Regions from separate parts of the Mesorhizobium sp. BR1-1-4 genome, predicted to be linked through region 1. Evidence: riboswitches for the same ligand, from Rfam matches in the RefSeq annotation. Region 1 holds a riboswitch; the other holds the start of a gene.
What was found. Region 1 has a riboswitch for S-adenosylmethionine ahead of metX (homoserine O-acetyltransferase MetX). Riboswitches for the same ligand answer to the same signal wherever they lie in the genome.

Region 1 (9,104 bases):
CGACGCCGACCTGATGATCAGGATCAAGGATCCCAAGGCGGTGGCATCTATTCTTGCCGGCGCCATACCCGAGCAGAAGAATGCGATCGAGCAGGGTTTTGGCGCCCTGGCGCTGCTTGGCAGCGAACCGTCGATGCCGCTGAAAGTGGTCAAGGGCAAGGCTTCCCTCGGCTTCATTCCGCTGGGCAAGATCAAACCGGTCAATTAACGATGGAGAGGCCGGCAAAGCTGCTGAGCGTCGGCGCACTGACGCTTGACACCATTCTTCGTGTCGAATCGCTGCCCAGGCATCAGGGAAAATTCATCGCCTCGGACGGCATCCAGATCGCCTCGGGCATGGCCACGAGCGCGGCCTGCGCCGCGCATCGCCTGGGTGCCGAGGTGTCGCTATGGGCGAGCGCCGGCGACGATCCGGTCGGCGATCTGCTGATTGCCGGGATAGAGGCCGAGGGCGTCGATTGCAGCCATGTACGCCGCGTCAGCGGCGCCCGCTCGGCACTGGCCTCGATCCTGGTCGATGCGCATGGCGAGCGGATCATCGTGCCTTTCTACGACGCGCGCGCGCAGGCCGATCCCGAGGTTTTGCCGTTCACCGACATAACGGCATTCGACGCCGTACTGGCCGACGTGCGCTGGCCGGGCGCCGCGGCGCTTGCCCTTAAGGCGGCGCGCGCCGCCGGCCGCCCAGCCATACTCGATGCCGATACCGCGCCCCTGGCGGTACTGGAGCGATTATTGCCGCTCGCCTCGCACATCGTCGCCTCGGAGCCGGCGGTCCGCATCATATGCGGCCACGCGCTGGATCTGGAGACCGCCTGCACTGATTTGGCGTCCCGCACCGATGCGTTCGTCGCGGTCACCGGCGGCGCGGCGGGTACCTGGTGGTTCGACCGAAGCGCCGGATCATCCCGCCATGTCGAGGCACCGAGGGTCAAGGCGGTCGACACGCTGGCCGCCGGCGATGTCTTTCATGGCGCCTTTGCCGTCGGGCTGGCGGAAGCCATGGCGGTCGAGCACGCACTGCGCTTTGCCAGCGCGGCCGCCGCGCTCAAGTGCCTGCGCTTCGGCGGCCGGCTGGGCGCGCCGGATCGGGCGGAGACGCTCGCCATGATGGCAACCGCCTGGCCGGTTGAAATCACCTAGCTCTTTGCCGGATGCTCGACCGCCTGGCGGCCAAAATCGGGCGCGTCGATATCCTGGCCCGCCTCGATGATCGAGCGGCGCACGGCGCGGGTGCGGGTGAACAGGTCGAAGAGCTTGTCGCCGTCGCCCCAGCGGATGGCGCGCTGCAGGAACGCCAGGTCTTCCGAGAACCGCGCCAACATTTCCAGGATGGCATCCTTGTTGTGCAGGCACACGTCCCGCCACATGGTCGGATCGGAGGCAGCCAGACGCGTGAAATCGCGAAAACCGGAGGCGGAATATTTGATCACTTCCGTCTTGGTCACCGATTCCAGATCGTCGGCGGTGCCGACGATGTTGTAGGCGATGATGTGCGGCAGATGCGAGACGATGGCCAGCGTCATGTCGTGATGCTGCGGGTCCATCGTGTCGATGTTGGCGCCGCAGCGGCGCCAGAATTCCGACAGCCGTTCCAGCGCTTCCGGATCGGTGCCCGGCACCGGCGTGAAGATGCACCAGCGGTTGTCGAACAGGTCGGCAAACCCGGCATCCGGTCCGGATTTTTCGGTGCCCGCCAGCGGATGGCCAGGAATGAAATGGACGCCTTCAGGCACATGCGGCTGCATCTGCGCGATGACCGAGGCCTTGGTCGAGCCGACATCGGTGAGGATCGCCCCCTTTTTCAGCGCCGGCGCGATTTCCTCCGCTACAGCGCCGGATGAGCCGACCGGCACCGAGACAACGACCAGATCGGCATCACGCACCGCGTCCCCGGCATCGGTGGTGTAGGAATCGCCAAGGCCCAGTTCCTCGGCTCGCTTGAGCGTTGCCGCACTGCGCGTCGAGATGGCGACATGGCGAGCCAAGCCCTCGCGTCGGATGACGCGGGCCAGAGACGAGCCGATCAGGCCGATACCGACCAGCGCGATCTTTTCGAACATCGGTGATGCCATGGTGTTCCAGCTCTTCAGACGTTCTAGCTTTTCAGAAATGTCGTGAGCGCGGCGACAACGCCGCGATTTGCCTCTTCAGTGCCGACGGTCATGCGAAGCGCGTTGGGAAAGCCGTAGCCTGAAACGCGCCGCAGAATATAGCCGCGGGCGCTCAGATAATCGTCAGCCGCCGCCGCTGAATGCTTCTGATCGTCGGGAAAATGAATGAGCAGGAAATTGCCGACGCTCGGCGTCACGCGCAGCCCGAGTCCGGTCATTTCGCCGCTCAGCCAGGTAAGCCAGGTCTCGTTATGCGCCACGCTGCGCTCGACATGGGCACGGTCGCGGATCGCGGCGATGCCGGCCTCGATCGCTGTCGCATTGACGTTGAAGGGGCCGCGCACACGATTGATGGCGTCGACGATATGCAGGGGACCATACATCCAGCCGATGCGCGCGCCACCGAGCCCTATCTTGGAGAAGGTGCGGGTCATCACCACGTTCTCGGCGCTGCCGGCCAGCTCGATGCCGGCTTCGTAGTCGTTGCGGCGGACATATTCGGCGTAGGCCGCGTCGAGCACCAGCAGCACGTTTCCCGGCAGTCCGGCATGAAGGCGGCGCACCTCCTGGAACGGCACATAGGTGCCGGTCGGGTTGTTGGGATTGGCCAGGAACACGATTTTCGTGCGCGGCGTGACGGCCGCCAGCATCGCATCGATGTCGGCGCGCTCGTCGGTCTCCTTGACCACGACCGGGGTGGCGCCTGCCGACTGGATGTAGATCTTGTAGACCATGAAGGCGTGTTCGGTGAACATAGCCTCGTCGCCGGGCGCGAGATAGGTCTGCGCCAAGAGGCCGAGGATTTCGTCCGACCCGTTGGAGCAGATGATGTTTTGCGGGTTGAGGCCATGCACCTCGGCGATTGCCTCGCGTAACCGCCTGGCGGTGCCGTCGGGATAGATGTCGAGCTTGCGGGCGACCTCGCGCGCGGCCTCGATCGCCTTCGGCGAAGGCCCAAGCGGATTCTCATTCGACGACAGCTTGTAGACCTTGGCGACACCGGCGGGCGCCGAGCTTTTGCCGGGCACATAGGCCTCTATGTCCATGATGCCCGCGCGCGGAGTTGGACGTGCCTGATCCGGTGTCTGGTTCATATCTTGCAAAATCCATCGAAAACGCCTCCATCCGGAGGCCGCTGCGGAAATACAAGCCATGGCACGCAATGTCGAGAGTGGCAGTGGTGCCAGCCGCCGCCATTGACGGCGAGGCAGGCGGGTTCTAGAAAGACGATTGACAGTTCCGTGGTGATTTGGCCGGTCGGCTTGCAGCCACGTTAAACAATTCGCTAAAGGGCCGTTTGCGTGACGTAACCGGCTTTGCGAAGGCAATGCCGGTTTTTTGTTGTCCGCGACCGGCCGGACGGACGCATCGGCGGCGGAGATCGGCAGCGATTTCCACGAGCGCACGGTGCAGCAAGAGAGACGTGATGGCCGCTCTGCGTGCAGGAAAGACCAACAACGAGGCCGACCAACCGTCGAGCCCGGTGTTGCGGTTCGGGCCCGACAAGCCGCTCAAGCTGGATGCGGGTACGTTGCTGTCGCCGTTCCAGATCGCTTACCAGACCTATGGCACGCTGAACGATGCCCGCTCCAATGCCATCCTCGTCTGCCATGCGCTGACCGGCGACCAGCATGTCGCCAGCACCAATCCGGTAACCGGCAAGCCCGGTTGGTGGGAAGTGCTGATCGGACCGGGCAGGATCATCGATACCAGCCGTTTCTTCGTCATCTGCTCCAATGTCATCGGCGGCTGCCTGGGTTCCACCGGTCCGGCCTCTACCAACCCGGCCACGGGTAAAGCCTATGGCCTCGACCTGCCGGTCATCACCATCCGCGACATGGTGCGCGCGCAGCAGATGCTGATCGACCATTTCGGCATCGAGAAACTGTTCTGCGTGCTCGGCGGCTCGATGGGCGGCATGCAGGTTCTGGAATGGGCGTCGAGCTATCCCGAGCGCGTGTTCTCGGCGCTGCCGATCGCCACCGGGGCGCGCCATTCGTCACAGAACATCGCCTTCCACGAAGTCGGGAGGCAGGCCGTGATGGCGGATCCGGACTGGCATGGCGGCAAATATTTCGAACACGGCAAGCGCCCGGAGAAAGGGCTGGCGGTGGCGCGCATGGCCGCCCACATCACCTATCTGTCCGAAGCCGCCCTGCACCGCAAATTCGGACGCAATTTGCAGGACCGCGAAGCGCTGACCTTCGGCTTCGATGCCGACTTCCAGATCGAGAGCTATCTGCGCCACCAGGGCATGACCTTCGTCGACCGCTTCGATGCCAACTCCTATCTCTACATGACGCGGTCGATGGATTATTTCGACCTCGCCGCCGACCATGGCGGCCGGCTGGCCGACGCCTTCGCCGGCACGAAAACCCGTTTTTGCTTGGTGTCCTTCACATCGGACTGGCTGTTCCCGACAGAAGAGAGCCGCTCCATCGTCCACGCACTCAACGCCGCCGGCGCCTCGGTATCCTTCGTCGAGATCGAGACCGATCGCGGCCACGACGCCTTCCTGCTCGACGAGCCGGAACTGTTTGCCGCCATCAACGGCTTCATCGGCTCGGCCGCGCGCGCCAGGGGGCTCAGCGCATGACCCCGAAAAGTTGCAGACGTTTCGGACCAAGGCCATGCGCCGTCCACGAGGCGAAGCCATGAGCGTCAACGGCAGCCAACGCGTCGACCTCGAGGTCGTCGCCAACCTCATCCCGCCGCAATCGCGTGTGCTCGACGTCGGCTCGGGCGACGGCTCATTGCTCGAATTGCTGCAGGACACCAAGCAGGTCGACGGTCGCGGACTCGAGCTGTCGCAGCGTGGCGTCAACGAATGTGTGGCGCGCGGACTCAGTGTCATCCAGGGCGACGCCGACACCGATCTCGAATTCTATCCCGACAAGGGCTTTGACTTCGTTGTCCTGTCGCAGACCCTGCAGGCCACCCGCAACCCGAAGCTGGTGCTCGACGAGCTGCTCAGGATCGGCAACCGGGCGATCGTGTCTTTCCCCAATTTCGGTCACTGGCGGGTGCGCCTGTCGCTGTTCGTCAAGGGCCGCATGCCTGTGACCAGCGACCTGCCCTATTCCTGGTACGACACGCCCAACATCCACTTCTGCACGATCCGAGACTTCGTCAATTTGTGCGAAGAGCTTGGCGCGACAGTGGAGAAGGCGACCGCGCTCGACGCCAACGGCCAGAAGATCGGCCTGTCGATGCCATGGTGGTTCTGGAATTTCTTTGGCCAACAAGCAGTGTTCCTGCTGAAGCGATAATGAAATGGGCGCCGCCCGCAGGCGCGACTGCCAATCCTTGAGGGTGGCCGCGCGTCTTTCAGCGGGTGCGAAGTGTTGCAGTTGAAGCGCCATGAGCTGGAATTCATCATGCCTGGTCGGTCGAACGACGGCACGACGGGGTGACATGGCAGGTTGTTTTTTGTAGCGTCGCACCGAATCCGATCAGGCCCATCCAGGGGGAAGTCCGATCCATTTAGCCATCCCGATGATCAAAGGACCTGGCGCGAAGGGTGTTTACGCGCTGGAGGCGGCCGACGTGATATGATCGGGAAGACCGAACAGGCGCCCCTCGTCACGGTGATCACGCCGACTCACAACCGGCGCGAAACGGTGCTCCGCGCCGTCGAAAGCGTGCTTTCCCAGAGCATGCCGCGATTTGAACATATCGTCGTCGACGATGGTTCGACGGACGGGACCGAGGCGGCGCTCGCCCGCATCCATGACCCCCGGCTGATCTATGTCGGCGCGAAGTGGCGCGGCGCCAATGCCGCCAGGAATGCCGGCATCGAGCTAGCCCGGGCGCCCGTGGTGACTTTTCTTGATTCGGACGATCTCTTCCTGCCGCACCGGCTCGAACGGACGCTGGCATGGTTCGACGACAATCCAGCGCTCGAAGTCCTGCTCTCCTCATATGTCTCGGTGAAGGGTGGCCGCGGCACCGCCTGCGTCAACCGCGGCGCTTTTCTGAACCCGCCAATGCTGGAGCGGGCGGTGGTCGCGCAGACGGCCTTCATAGCCGGATCGGCGATAACAGCCAGACGCGAGGCTTTGCTGGCCATCGGCGGCTATGACAGCGACATTCCCCGGATGCAGGACCGCGAGCTTCTGCTGCGCTTCGCACAGCGCTTCGGCGCGCAATTATCGGAAGATATCGACTGGACGAAGCACAATTCGCAGAATTCGATTTCAGGCCGCAGGGACGGCTATGTCGAAGCCTACGCGATCCTGATGAGTAAGCATCCGCACATCGCTCGCTCCTACCCCCATGTCCCTCCCTTTATGATCACGCGGCAGATCATCGCCGATATTCTCCGGGGGCGAATACCACAGGCATTTGCGGGATACATGGCCAACCGCTCGTCTGACGCGCTTGGTTATTCATTGCCGGAACTGATCAACGGTTATCTCCACGGCCGCCGCTGGCGGCGCGACCTCTACGACGAAGTTCGTGGCAAGTTTGGAATTCCACCGGCCTGACCGGCGACAGCTCAGCGATCGAGCACGGCGCGTTGCAGGGCGCATTCCTTCTCGTCCGGCAGCGAGATGCCGACCGCCAGGGCCTTGGGGGCCAGGCAACGGGTCGCAACGGGGGAAAAACTGCTACTTCCTGTGGTGGAGGCTTGCCGCGGCTGGCGGCGGCTCGATGGCACCCGCCCTGACGTGGGCAGGTTTCAGCGCGGGCGCGTCGGAATCCTTAACGATCGTCAGGGAACGCGGGAAGAACTGATTGTTGTGCTGGCCGCGCCCGATGTTGATGATCGCGGCGCCGGGCAGGCGCTTCTCCAGCAGCGACAGCACGCGCCGCAGCGAGGGTCCGTCGAACGCATCCATGGCTTCGTCGATGATCACCCATTTTGGCTGTCGCAAGGCGAGCCTGGCCACGCCCAGCAATCGCTGTTCGTCATCGCCCAACTCATGGTCCCAGCGTCCGACGCGGTCGAGCGACGACGACAGCCGTCCAAGACCGACCTCGGCAAGCACCGCTGAAATGTCGGCGTCGTTCGCCGGCGCATGCCCGTTCGGGTGATTGAGGACTTCGCGCAGCGTGCCGGCCGGCAAATAGGGGACGCGCGGCACGAAGATGATGGTTTCCCCCGCCGGCAGGCCGATCCGTCCGCTGCCCCACGGCCACAGCCCGGCAATGGCGCGGAAGAACAGCGTCTTGCCGGCGCCCGGCTCACCGGTGATCATGACGCGCTCGCCGGCATGGATTTCGACATGCTGGTCGGCGAGCTTGGTGCATCCGTCCGGCGATGCCACCTGAAGCTTCTCGAACGTCAGGCTGCCATTGGCGTTGTCGGCGAATTCGATGCGCTTCTCCTTGTCGTGCAGCACATCGGTTTCATCGAGCGCGATGCGGAAGTCGGCGACACGCATCAGCGTGGCGCGCCAGTCGGCAATGCTGCCGATGTTGTTGATGAACCAACGCAGGGAGGAGTGGACCTGGTTGAAGGCCCCGACCGCCATCATCAGCCCGCCAAAGCTGATATCCCCCGAGAAATAGACCGGCGAGGCGACCAGGATCGGCGCCACGACCGTGATCCAGCCATAAGTATCGGTTACCCAGGACAGATTGATCTGGGCGGTGTAGATGCGCCGCATGGCGCCCAGCACCGTGCCGAGGTCGAGTTGCAGCCGTCGCTTGGCGTCATCCTCCCCACGGTACAGCGCGATGGCATCGACATTCTCGTTGACGCGCACCATCGAGGAGCGCAGCTCCGCTTCGCGCGTATAGCGGTCGCTGTTGAGGCTGATGAGCGGCCGCCCGACCAGCCAGCTCAGCCACGAGGCGGTACCGGCATAGAGGAACGCGGCCCAAACCATGTAGCCCGGTATCGCCAGCGACCAGCCGTTGACGTGGAAGACGAAGCCCGAAGACAGTTCCCACAGCACACCGACAAAGGACACGAGCAGGATGAACGACTGCAGCAGCCCGACACCAAGATCGGTCGACAGGTCCGAGAGATGCGCGGCATCCTGTTGCATGCGCTGGTCGGGATTGACGCCGATGGCGCCGGCATTGGCCAGCCGGAAGGCGCGCGCCGGCCGCATCCATTGGTCGATCAGGTCCAGCGTCAGCGCCTCGCGCAACTTCAGCCGGATCATCTGGTTGAGCCAGGTCTGGCCGATATTGAGCACCAGCAGTCCGCCGGCGATCATGGCAAAGACCATCAGCTGATGCAGGAAGGCCGCCATGTCGCGGCGCGCGAGGGCATCGTAGAAGGGCTGGTTCCAGCGGTTGAGCAAGACCTGGCCGATCGACGTCGCGATAATGACGCCCATGATGCCGAGCGACGTCCACAGCAACCACTTGCGAACCGGCGATCCGATCAGCGCCCGCTTGATCGTCGCCACCTGATCGCGCAGGCTGCTGGCGACGGCGACCGGCTGAATGGTGGCCTGATTGTCCAATTGATCAGCCATGGCCGAGGTCCTTGCGTTCAGTAGCGAAGCTGAAACCGGATGAAGGGAGCCGACGGCGGCAGCCCCTCAACCACTCCGCGAGCCCAGCACGACAGATAGGTCGGAAAGACGCGGCGCGATGCAAGTTTCCATCGCGATCACGAAGGTGTCACTTGCCGGGGCGATGCCACACCCCTTGCCTCGGCCCGCCGGCCGAGCCGTGTCGCGCCATGCGGCGACAGCACCGGCACGAAGACGCGGCGGGACGCACGCTGGGCCACCGGCACGCCTTGATAGAGCCGTTTCTGCGCTTCGACGACAATGACGCCGGAAAAAATCGGCCACAGCCTCCGGCCGGCGCGCTCCAGCACATTGTGGAAGCGCATCATGAAACGCCGCCGCGATGGCGGGAAGAACAGCGCATCCGACCAGGCGGCGGGCGTGAAATTCGCCTCACGCAGCAATTCGGTGAGCTGCCCGCGTGAGAAGGGCCGGCCATTGCCGAACGGCGTATGTTCGAAGCGCGCCCAGACACCGCGCCGGTTTGGCACGACGATGACGACGCGCCCGGCCGGCG
Region 2 (9,104 bases), on a different contig from region 1:
CGGCCAGACCGGCATGGACAAGGTCGGCACGCTGCGCTGGCTCGCCGCCACCGCCCAGGCGCGCATGGACAACCTTCTGTCGGCCAACTACTCGGACGGCAGCCGCGTCGATGGCGTTCTGTCACCCTATGACGGCCTGTCGCGCGGCATCACCGCCTCGCTGCGCGCTGTCGGTTACGGCACCGACGCACAGCCCTGGCCGATCGTGACCGGTCAGGACGCCGAGACCGCCTCGGTCAAGCTGATCATCTCGGGCGAGCAGTACTCGACCGTGTTCAAGGACACCCGCGAACTGGCCAAGGCCACGGTGCAGCTGGTCGACAAGGTGCTCTCCGGCGGCAAGCCGGAAGGCCTCGACGAAAAGACCTACAACAACGACGTCAAGGTGGTTCCCTCGATCCTGCTGACGCCGCATGAGGTCGACAAGTCGAACTACCAGGCCCTGGTCGTCGACTCCGGCTACATCAAGGCCGAAGACCTGAAGTAATCCCGGTTACAAAGGCAGGGGTCCTGCGCGACGCAGGGCCCCTTTTCGTTCACAAGCGGCCCCGGTATTGTCTCTGCCGGCCTAGAGCCATTCCCGGAAATTGCGCAGCGGTTTTCCGTCAGGAATCGCCTAAGAAAGAAAGTCTAGGAGGAGCTTGCCCTGATGACCTCGACGATTTTGGAGATGCGCGACATCACCAAGACGTTCCCCGGCGTGAAGGCGCTGTCGAACGTCAACCTCCACGTCGAGGAAGGCGAAATCCATGCCGTGGTCGGCGAGAACGGCGCCGGAAAATCGACACTGATGAAGGTGCTTTCGGGCGTCTATCCCTCCGGCACCTATGATGGCCAGATCATCTTTCAGGGCCAGGAATGCCAGTTCAAAGGCATTCATGACAGCGAACACAAGGGCATCGTCATCATCCACCAGGAGCTCGCGCTGGTGCCGATGCTGTCGATCGCCGAAAACATTTTCCTCGGCAACGAGCAAGCCAGATACGGCGTCATCGACTGGGACGCCAACGAGGCGCGCACGGCCGAGCTTTTGAAGAAAGTCGGGCTCAAGGAAGACCCCAAGACGCTGATCACCCATATCGGCGTCGGCAAGCAGCAGCTGGTCGAGATCGCCAAGGCGCTCAGCAAGGAAGTGAAGCTGCTGATCCTCGACGAGCCGACAGCATCGCTCAGCGAGAAGGACAGCCAGGCGCTGCTCGATCTATTGCTCGAGTTCAAGCGGCAGGGCATGACCTCGATCCTGATCTCCCACAAGCTCAACGAGGTGAACCGCGTCGCCGACAAGGTGACGGTGATCCGCGACGGGCGCACGATCGAGACATTGCCGAGGAAGGACATCAGCGAGGACCGCATCATCACCTCGATGGTCGGCCGATCCCTCGACGATCGCTACCCGCCGCGCGAACCTAGCATCGGCGACGTCATTTTCGAGGTCAAGGACTGGTCCGTCTACCACCCGATCCATGCCGAACGGCAAGTGATCAAGAGCATCGACCTCAAGGTGCGCAAGGGCGAAGTTGTCGGCATAGCGGGACTGATGGGCGCCGGTCGCACCGAATTCGCCATGAGCCTGTTCGGCCGCTCCTATGGCCGGCGCATCAGCGGCGAGGTGCTGCTCAACGGCAAGCCCGTGGACCTTTCCACAGTGGGCAAGGCCGTGCAGAACGGCATCGCCTATGTCACCGAGGACCGCAAGACCTACGGGCTGAACCTCATCGACCATATCAAGCACAATGTGACGCTGGCCAACCTCGGCGGCGTTTCCAGTGGCGGCGTGATCGACGATATGCGCGAAATGAGCGTCGCCAACGACTATCGCAAGAAGACCAATATCCGTGCCTCCAGCGTCTATCAGCTGACCGGCAATCTGTCGGGCGGCAACCAGCAGAAGGTGGTGCTTTCGAAATGGCTGTTCGCCGACCCGGAAGTTCTGATCCTCGATGAGCCGACGCGCGGCATCGACGTCGGCGCCAAGTACGAAATCTATACAATCATCGCTCGCCTCGCCGCCGAGGGCAAAGCAATCATCGTCATCTCGTCTGAAATGCCGGAATTGCTCGGCATCACCGACAGAATCTATGTCATGAACGAAGGGCGCATCGTCGGCGAAATGGCGGCAAGCGACGCCAGCCAGGAAAAAATCATGCGCGCCATTGTTCGCGGAGAAGGAAAAGCATCATGAGCACAGACAGCGCTCCCGCACCCCAAAGCGGCACCGCCGAGGACGTCAAGCAGGGTCCTCGCGTCGCCGTCTCGGCGCTGACGACGAACCTGCGCGAATACGGCCTGATCATCGCGCTGATCGTCATCATGCTGTTCTTCCAGTACACGACGTCGGGAACGCTGTTCAAACCGGTCAACCTCAGCAACCTGGTGCAGCAGAACTCGTTCATCATCGTGATGGCGCTCGGCATGCTGCTGGTCATCGTCGCCGGCTATATCGATCTCAGCGTAGGATCGGTCGCCGGCTTCATCGGCGCGCTTGCCGCCATGATGATGGTCATCTGGCCGCTCGGCATATTCAGCAATCCGCTCGTTGTCTCGATCGTCTGCCTCATCGTCGGCGGGTTGATCGGTGGCGCGCAAGGGTACTGGATCGCCTATCACCGCATACCAAGCTTCATCGTGACGCTCGCCGGCATGCTGATCTTCCGCGGCATCTGCCAGGCGCTGCTTGGCGGCGGCTCCTCGGTTGGCCCGCTTCCCGACAGTTTCAAGGCGCTGAGTTCCGGTTTCATCCCCGATGTGATCGGCCCGCTGACCCTGATCCCGCCGACGGTGAACGCGGCCGGCAAGACCGTTTTGGGCAGTGGCCTGACGCTTCACATGACGACAGTCGTGCTGGGCCTGATCGCGGTGCTCGCCTACGCCTATTTCGGCTTCAGGACGCGACGCAAGCGCGAACTCCACGGTTATGAGGCCGAGCCTTTCACCCTGTTCGTCATCAAGACCCTGGTCGGCAGCGCACTGGCGCTCTTCCTGGTCTTCCAGTTCGCGACCTATCGGGGCCTGCCGATCGTGCTGCTGGTGATGGGCGTGCTGATCTCGCTGTTCGTCTTCGTCACCAAGCGCATGACCATCGGCCGCCGCATCTACGCCATGGGAGGCAACGCCAAGGCGGCGCAACTGTCGGGCATCAACACCGAAAGGCTGACGCTCTGGGTGTTCGTCAATATGGGCGTTCTGTCGGCGCTCGGCGGGCTGATCATCGCCGCACGTCTCGGCCAGGCCGTGCCGGCGGCCGGCCTCGGCAGCGAGCTCGACGTGATCGCGGCCGTCTTCATCGGCGGCGCCTCGGCGATGGGCGGCGTCGGCCAGGTCATCGGCGCGGTGGTCGGCGGCTTCATCATGGGCGTGATGAACAACGGCATGTCGATCATGGGCGTCAATGTCGACTGGCAGCAGGTGGTCAAGGGCCTGGTGCTGCTCGGGGCCGTGATCTTCGATGTCTACAACAAGAACAAGGCTTGAGGGCCGGGGGCGAGGACTAGGAGGCATACGGGTTCTAGATCGCGAGGCTGCCGGCAGCCCGTCGGCACCAAGAAGTCCGGGGAAGGACCAGGCTCGCGAACGCAATCCGGACGAAGCGTTTCAACCGTGGCGCGTTTCCGCGCCGCGCCGGTTAGGATTTGCCCATCGGCAGCCGGATACAGATAAATGAGAGAGGACTGATCATGCTGATCTCGCAGATTCTCGACGACGCCGAGACGATCCGTGTCGTTGCCCGCAGCGGCGGGAAGACCCGGATCATCAACGGGGCGCGCAGCGTCTATTCGCTGGCGATGGAGGCTGCCCGCACCGGCGTCGGCCTGGCCGCCCTGATCGAACGCAAGGGGCTTGGCGAGACGATCGATCTCGACGCCGCCTACAAGCGGGGGCGCCTGCTGTCGCCGATCAACCACCCCGACCCGGCGCATCTGCACTTGACCGGCACCGGGCTGACGCATCTGGGGTCGGCCGCGACGCGCGATTCCATGCACAAGAAGCTCAGCACCGACGGCGAGGAGCAACTCACCGATTCCATGAAGATGTTCCGCATGGGACTGGAAGGCGGCAAGCCCGCGAAAGGCCAGGTCGGCGTGCAGCCGGAATGGTTCTACAAGGGGAACGGCACCATGGCAGTCGCGCCTGGCGCGGCGCTCATGTCACCGGCCTTTGCCAAGGATGCCGGCGAGGAACCAGAGGTCGCCGGGATCTATGTCATCGGCGATGACGGGGCGCCATTCCGCGTCGGCTTCACCTTGTCGAACGAATTCTCGGACCATGTGACCGAGCGCGTCAACTATCTCTTCCTAGCCCATTCCAAGCTGCGCAATGCCTCCTTCGGCCCGGAGATCCTGATCGGAGACCTGCCTTCGGACATCCGCGGCACGTCGCGTATCCTGCGCGACGGCAAGGCATTGTGGGAGAAACCCTTCCTGTCGGGTGAAACGAACATGTCCCACACCATCGCCAATCTCGAACACCACCACTTCAAATATTCGGCCTTCCGCCAGCCTGGCGACGTGCATGTGCATATGTTCGGCACCGCGACGCTATCCTTCGCCGACGGCATCAAGACGGAGGCCGGCGACGTGTTCGAGATCGAGGCCGGGGACTTCGGACTGCCGCTGCGCAACCCGCTCGAGATCGAAAAGCCGGTGAAGGTGTCGGTGAAGGCGCTTTGAAGCCATGAGCGCGTGATTCCCCTCTCGTGGGGAATGGCTGGCAAGCCAGAGCGGGGCGCTGTCCCGCCGATCTAGCAATAGGTTCCAGTCACGCCTTCGGCTCTCAACAGATCGCGGGATGAATGAGGGCAGCAACCCTTCGCGTCCGCTCTGCCCTGCCGGGCTTCTCTTCCACAAGGCCCCTCGTGGGGGGATCGGCAGCTTCGACCTTAGCGCACGGCGCGGAAATGCTTCGACAGCTTCAGGCCCTGCGCCTGGTAGTTCGAGCCGAGATCGGTGCCGTAGAGCGCCTGAGGTCGCTTCAGCATATGCTCGTAGACCAGCCGGCCGACGATCTGGCCGTGGTCGAGAATGAACGGCACTTCATGGCTGCGCACTTCGAGCACCGCCCGGCTGCCGGTGCCGCCGGCCGCCGAATGGCCGAAACCCGGATCGAAAAAGCCGGCATAATGGACACGAAACTCGCCGACCAGCGGATCGAACGGCGTCATCTCGGCGGCGTAGAGCGGCGGCACATGCACCGCCTCCTGGCTGACGAGGATGTAGAACTCGTCGGGATCGAGCACCAGTTCGCCGGCGCGGCTCTTGTGGATCGGCTCCCAGAAGTCGAGGACATCCTGCGCGGCGCGCTTGTCGACATCGACGAGGCCGGTGTGGTGCTTGCCGCGATAGCCGACCAACCCATCCTTGTCGCCATTGAGGTCGATCGACAGCGCGATGCCGCCGCCGGAAATGTTCGGCGGCTCCGTGGCGACCAGCATCTCGGCACGATGCAGCTCATGCAACTCGGCTTCCGAAAGCAGCGCGTTGCCGGTGCGAAAGCGGATTTGAGACAGGCGCGAACCCGTGCGCGCGATGATCGGAAAGGTGCGCGGGCTGACCTCGAGATAGAGCGGACCGTTGTAGCCGGCGGCGATCTTATCGAACTCATGGCCCCGATCGGTCATGACGCGGGTGAAGATGTCGAGCCGCCCGGTCGAGCTCTTCGGATTGGCCGAGGCCGAAATGTCAGCCGGCAGGGCCAGACTTTCGAGCAGCGGCACAATATAGACGCAGCCGGTTTCGAGGACCGCGCCTTCGGTCAGACTGATCTCGTGCAGTTGCAGCCGATCGAGCTTTTCCGACACCTTGTGGTTGGGACCGGGCAGGAACGAGGCGCGAACCCGCCAGGCCTTTTCGCCCAATCTGAGATCAAGGCTCGCCGGCTGGATCTGGTCGGCATCAAGCGCGCGCGGCGACTTCAGCGCGCCGGACCGGAACAGCGCCGATATGTCCTGATCGGGAAGAATGCCTGTCTGCCGCAAAGTCTGGCTCCGCCCCAAGACTGGTCTCTTTCGTTTGCAGGTTCTTGTTTGTTGCAGGTTCTTGCCGCAAAACCGCGGGGCACTTCTGCGGAACCTGCCTTGGTACAAACGTCTTAATGAAGCCGGCAATTGACGCAAGCGTGGCGCGGGTCTAAAGGGTCGTTATCCCGTGGTGATTTGGCCGGTCGGCTTGCAGCCACGTTAAACAAGTCGCTAAAGGACCGTCGGGCCGCAAGGCCGTATGGACCGGTTGCGACTTTCGCGGCCGGTTTTTTTGTGTCTGGAACAAAGCGATGAGCACCAAGAAGCGCAACTGGAAACCTCAGACGGCACTCGTGCATGGCGGAACCCTGCGTTCCGGCTTCGGCGAAACCTCCGAGGCGATGTACCTGACCCAGGGCTATGTCTATCAGACGGCGCAGGCCGCCGAGGCCCGCTTCAAGGGCGAAGAGCCTGGTTTCATCTATTCGCGCTACGCCAACCCGACCGTCGACATGTTCGAAAAGCGCATGTGCGCGCTTGAAGGCGCCGAAGACGCGCGCGCCACGGCGTCGGGCATGGCGGCGGTGACGGCTGCCCTTCTGTGCAGCGTCAAGGCCGGCGACCACATCGTGGCCGCGCGCGCGCTGTTCGGCTCCTGCCGCTGGGTGGTCGAGACGCTGGCGCCGCGCTATGGCATCGAGGCGACCTTGGTCGACGGCACCGAGATCGCCAATTGGGAAAAGGCGGTCAGGCCGAACACCAAGCTGTTCTTCCTGGAAAGCCCGACCAACCCGACGCTCGAGGTCGTCGACATCGCCGCCGTCGCCTCGCTTGCCAATTCGATCGGCGCGCGGCTGGTCGTCGACAATGTCTTTGCCACGCCGCTGCAACAGAAGCCGTTGCAGCTTGGTGCGCACATCGTCGTCTACTCGGCCACGAAGCACATTGACGGCCAGGGCCGCTGCCTGGGCGGCGTCATCCTGTCGGACAAGAAGTGGATTGACGAGAACCTGCACGACTATTTCCGCCACACCGGTCCCAGCCTGTCGCCGTTCAACGCCTGGACGCTGCTGAAGGGCCTGGAAACCTTGCCGCTGCGCGTGCGCCAGCAGACCGAGAGCGCCGGCAGGATCGCCGACTTCCTGGCCGGGCAGCCGCAGATCGCCCGCGTCATCTATCCCGGCCGCGCCGACCACCCGCAGGCCGATATCGTCAAGAAGCAGATGTCGGGTGGCTCGACGCTGATCTGCCTCGACGTCAAGGGCGGCAAGCCGGCGGCCTTCGCCCTGCAGAACGCCCTCGACATCGTGCTGATCTCGAACAATCTGGGCGATGCCAAGAGCCTGATCACCCATCCGGCGACGACCACCCACAAGAACCTCAGCGATGAGGCCCGCGCCGAACTCGGCATCGGGCCAGGTACGCTCAGGCTGTCGGTCGGCCTGGAGGATACGGACGACCTGCTGGAAGATATCGCGCAAGCCTTGAAGGCCGCCAAATAGGTTTCGTCCAGGCAGCGTCGTCAGCAGCGATCAAGCGCTCGATGGCGTCTCCTCCAGTTCCGCCGTCTTGGTGCGGATGGTCATGGCGTTGCCGCGCCAGTCGACGGCGCCGCCGAGCCAGCCGCGCGCCCAGATGGCCGGGAGCATGACGTCCCGCGCGACCGTCGCCGCGATCATGCCCGTCGAGACGTGCCAACCCTTGGCCAGGGCCAGAGCGCATTCCGGAAGATAGAACGCCGCCAGCACGGCAATCGCGGTTGCCCAGAGACTGACGCCGGCGCTCGCCGCGGCAATCAGCGCAAGAGCCAACGGGACCGCCGCGCCAGTCAGGATCTCGGGCGCGAAGAACAGCGGGAAGGTGACGCGGCGCAGGCGCGCCCAGCGGGCCTGGCGCGACCAGATCTCGCCAAACGTGCGCTGGCCGAGCGGCTGCTCGAAGGGCGCCGCAACGAGGTTGACACGCAGGCCGAGGCCGTTCACCAGCTTGGTCGCGGCGGCGTCCTCGGCGATCTCGGCGGCCAGCGCGCGGATGCCGCCATTGGCGTCCAGCATCGGCTTGTTCCACAGCATGCTCTTGCCCTGCGCGAAGCCGAGGCCGAGCGCCTCGCCGGCATACTGCCAGCGGGCCTGCAATGTGTTGAGGAAGGCGCATTCGACGTCGGCCCAAAAACCATCTGGCCGGGAGCCGATCGGCGTCGAGCAGACAAGGCCGGTACCGTGCTGCCACGCCGCCATCATGTGCTCGACATAGTCCCTCGGCATCAGAACGTTGGAATCGGCAAGAATGACCCAGTCGTGGCGCGCCGCTTCCCAGCCTTTGACGCAGTTGTTGAGCTTTGGATTGGCACTGACACGGTCGTCGCCGATCAACAGCCGGGCCGGCACCTGCGGAAACCGGGCAATCGCCCTGTTTATCAGTTTGACCACCGGGTCGTCGGCATGGGCGACGCAGAAGATCAGTTCGTAGCGTGGCCAGTCGAGCGCGAAGGCGCGTTCCAGCGTCTCATGTGTGAATGGCTCGACGCCGCGCGACGGGACGACAATCGACACCGCCGGCGATCTGCCCGCCGGCGGGGCAATCGTGGTGCGCCGTTTCAGCTGTGAAGCGGCAAGCAGGATGCTGGCAGCGTTTGAGAGGATGAGTGCGGTCGAAAGCGAGGCGGATATGAGAGTGAGTTCCATCGAGATCTGGTCACTCCGGAAGTCGGCCCGCGTCGCGGCCGTTTTCAACAGTTCGACAGAGGGCCGAGTCGCCCGGTTCGCGCACACCACCATTGTCGTGTGTCACTTAAATGACATTCTTTGCCGGCACCTGCGTTTCAATCCCAGGCGCGACAAGACGCGCACGTTGACCTGCTCACCGCGAGCGTCGAAAGTCGTCGGATTGTTTTGGAGCCGCTCATGTACCGCGCCGTGACGCGCAACATCGAAGTGCAGGTCAGGCCATTCTATCTGGAGGATCGTTCGGATCCCCAGGAGAACCGCTACGTCTGGGGCTATCAGATAACGATCGACAACCAGTCTGACGAGTTCGTGCAGCTTCTGTCGCGCTATTGGCACATCACCGATGGTGCCGGCCGGATCGAGGAAGTCCGCGGGCCGGGCGTTGTCGGCGACCAGCCGGAACTCAATCCCGGCGACAGCTATCA

Region 2: it holds a riboswitch for S-adenosylmethionine, as region 1 does, so the genes downstream of both, LB571_RS08435 (O-succinylhomoserine sulfhydrylase) here and metX (homoserine O-acetyltransferase MetX) in region 1, are expected to answer to the same signal.

Annotation. Positions count from the first base shown of each region.
Region 1 covers NZ_JAIUIB010000014.1:93,964-103,067, forward strand. Annotated here, with positions in the region: gene LB571_RS26155 (DUF2125 domain-containing protein) at 1-208, shown strand, start outside; gene LB571_RS26160 (sugar kinase) at 211-1,143, shown strand; gene LB571_RS26165 (prephenate/arogenate dehydrogenase family protein) at 1,140-2,075, opposite strand; gene hisC (histidinol-phosphate transaminase) at 2,099-3,208, opposite strand; SAM riboswitch at 3,346-3,423, shown strand; gene metX (homoserine O-acetyltransferase MetX) at 3,541-4,710, shown strand; gene metW (methionine biosynthesis protein MetW) at 4,769-5,383, shown strand; gene LB571_RS26185 (glycosyltransferase family 2 protein) at 5,666-6,601, shown strand; gene LB571_RS26190 (ABC transporter ATP-binding protein/permease) at 6,725-8,548, opposite strand; gene LB571_RS26195 (class I SAM-dependent methyltransferase) at 8,686-9,104, opposite strand, start outside.
Region 2 covers NZ_JAIUIB010000003.1:456,765-465,868, reverse strand. Annotated here, with positions in the region: gene chvE (multiple monosaccharide ABC transporter substrate-binding protein) at 1-487, shown strand, start outside; gene mmsA (multiple monosaccharide ABC transporter ATP-binding protein) at 650-2,182, shown strand; gene mmsB (multiple monosaccharide ABC transporter permease) at 2,179-3,471, shown strand; gene araD1 (AraD1 family protein) at 3,675-4,667, shown strand; gene LB571_RS08440 (2'-deoxycytidine 5'-triphosphate deaminase) at 4,877-5,971, opposite strand; SAM riboswitch at 6,131-6,208, shown strand; gene LB571_RS08435 (O-succinylhomoserine sulfhydrylase) at 6,265-7,455, shown strand; gene LB571_RS08430 (ceramide glucosyltransferase) at 7,486-8,637, opposite strand; gene apaG (Co2+/Mg2+ efflux protein ApaG) at 8,857-9,104, shown strand, end outside.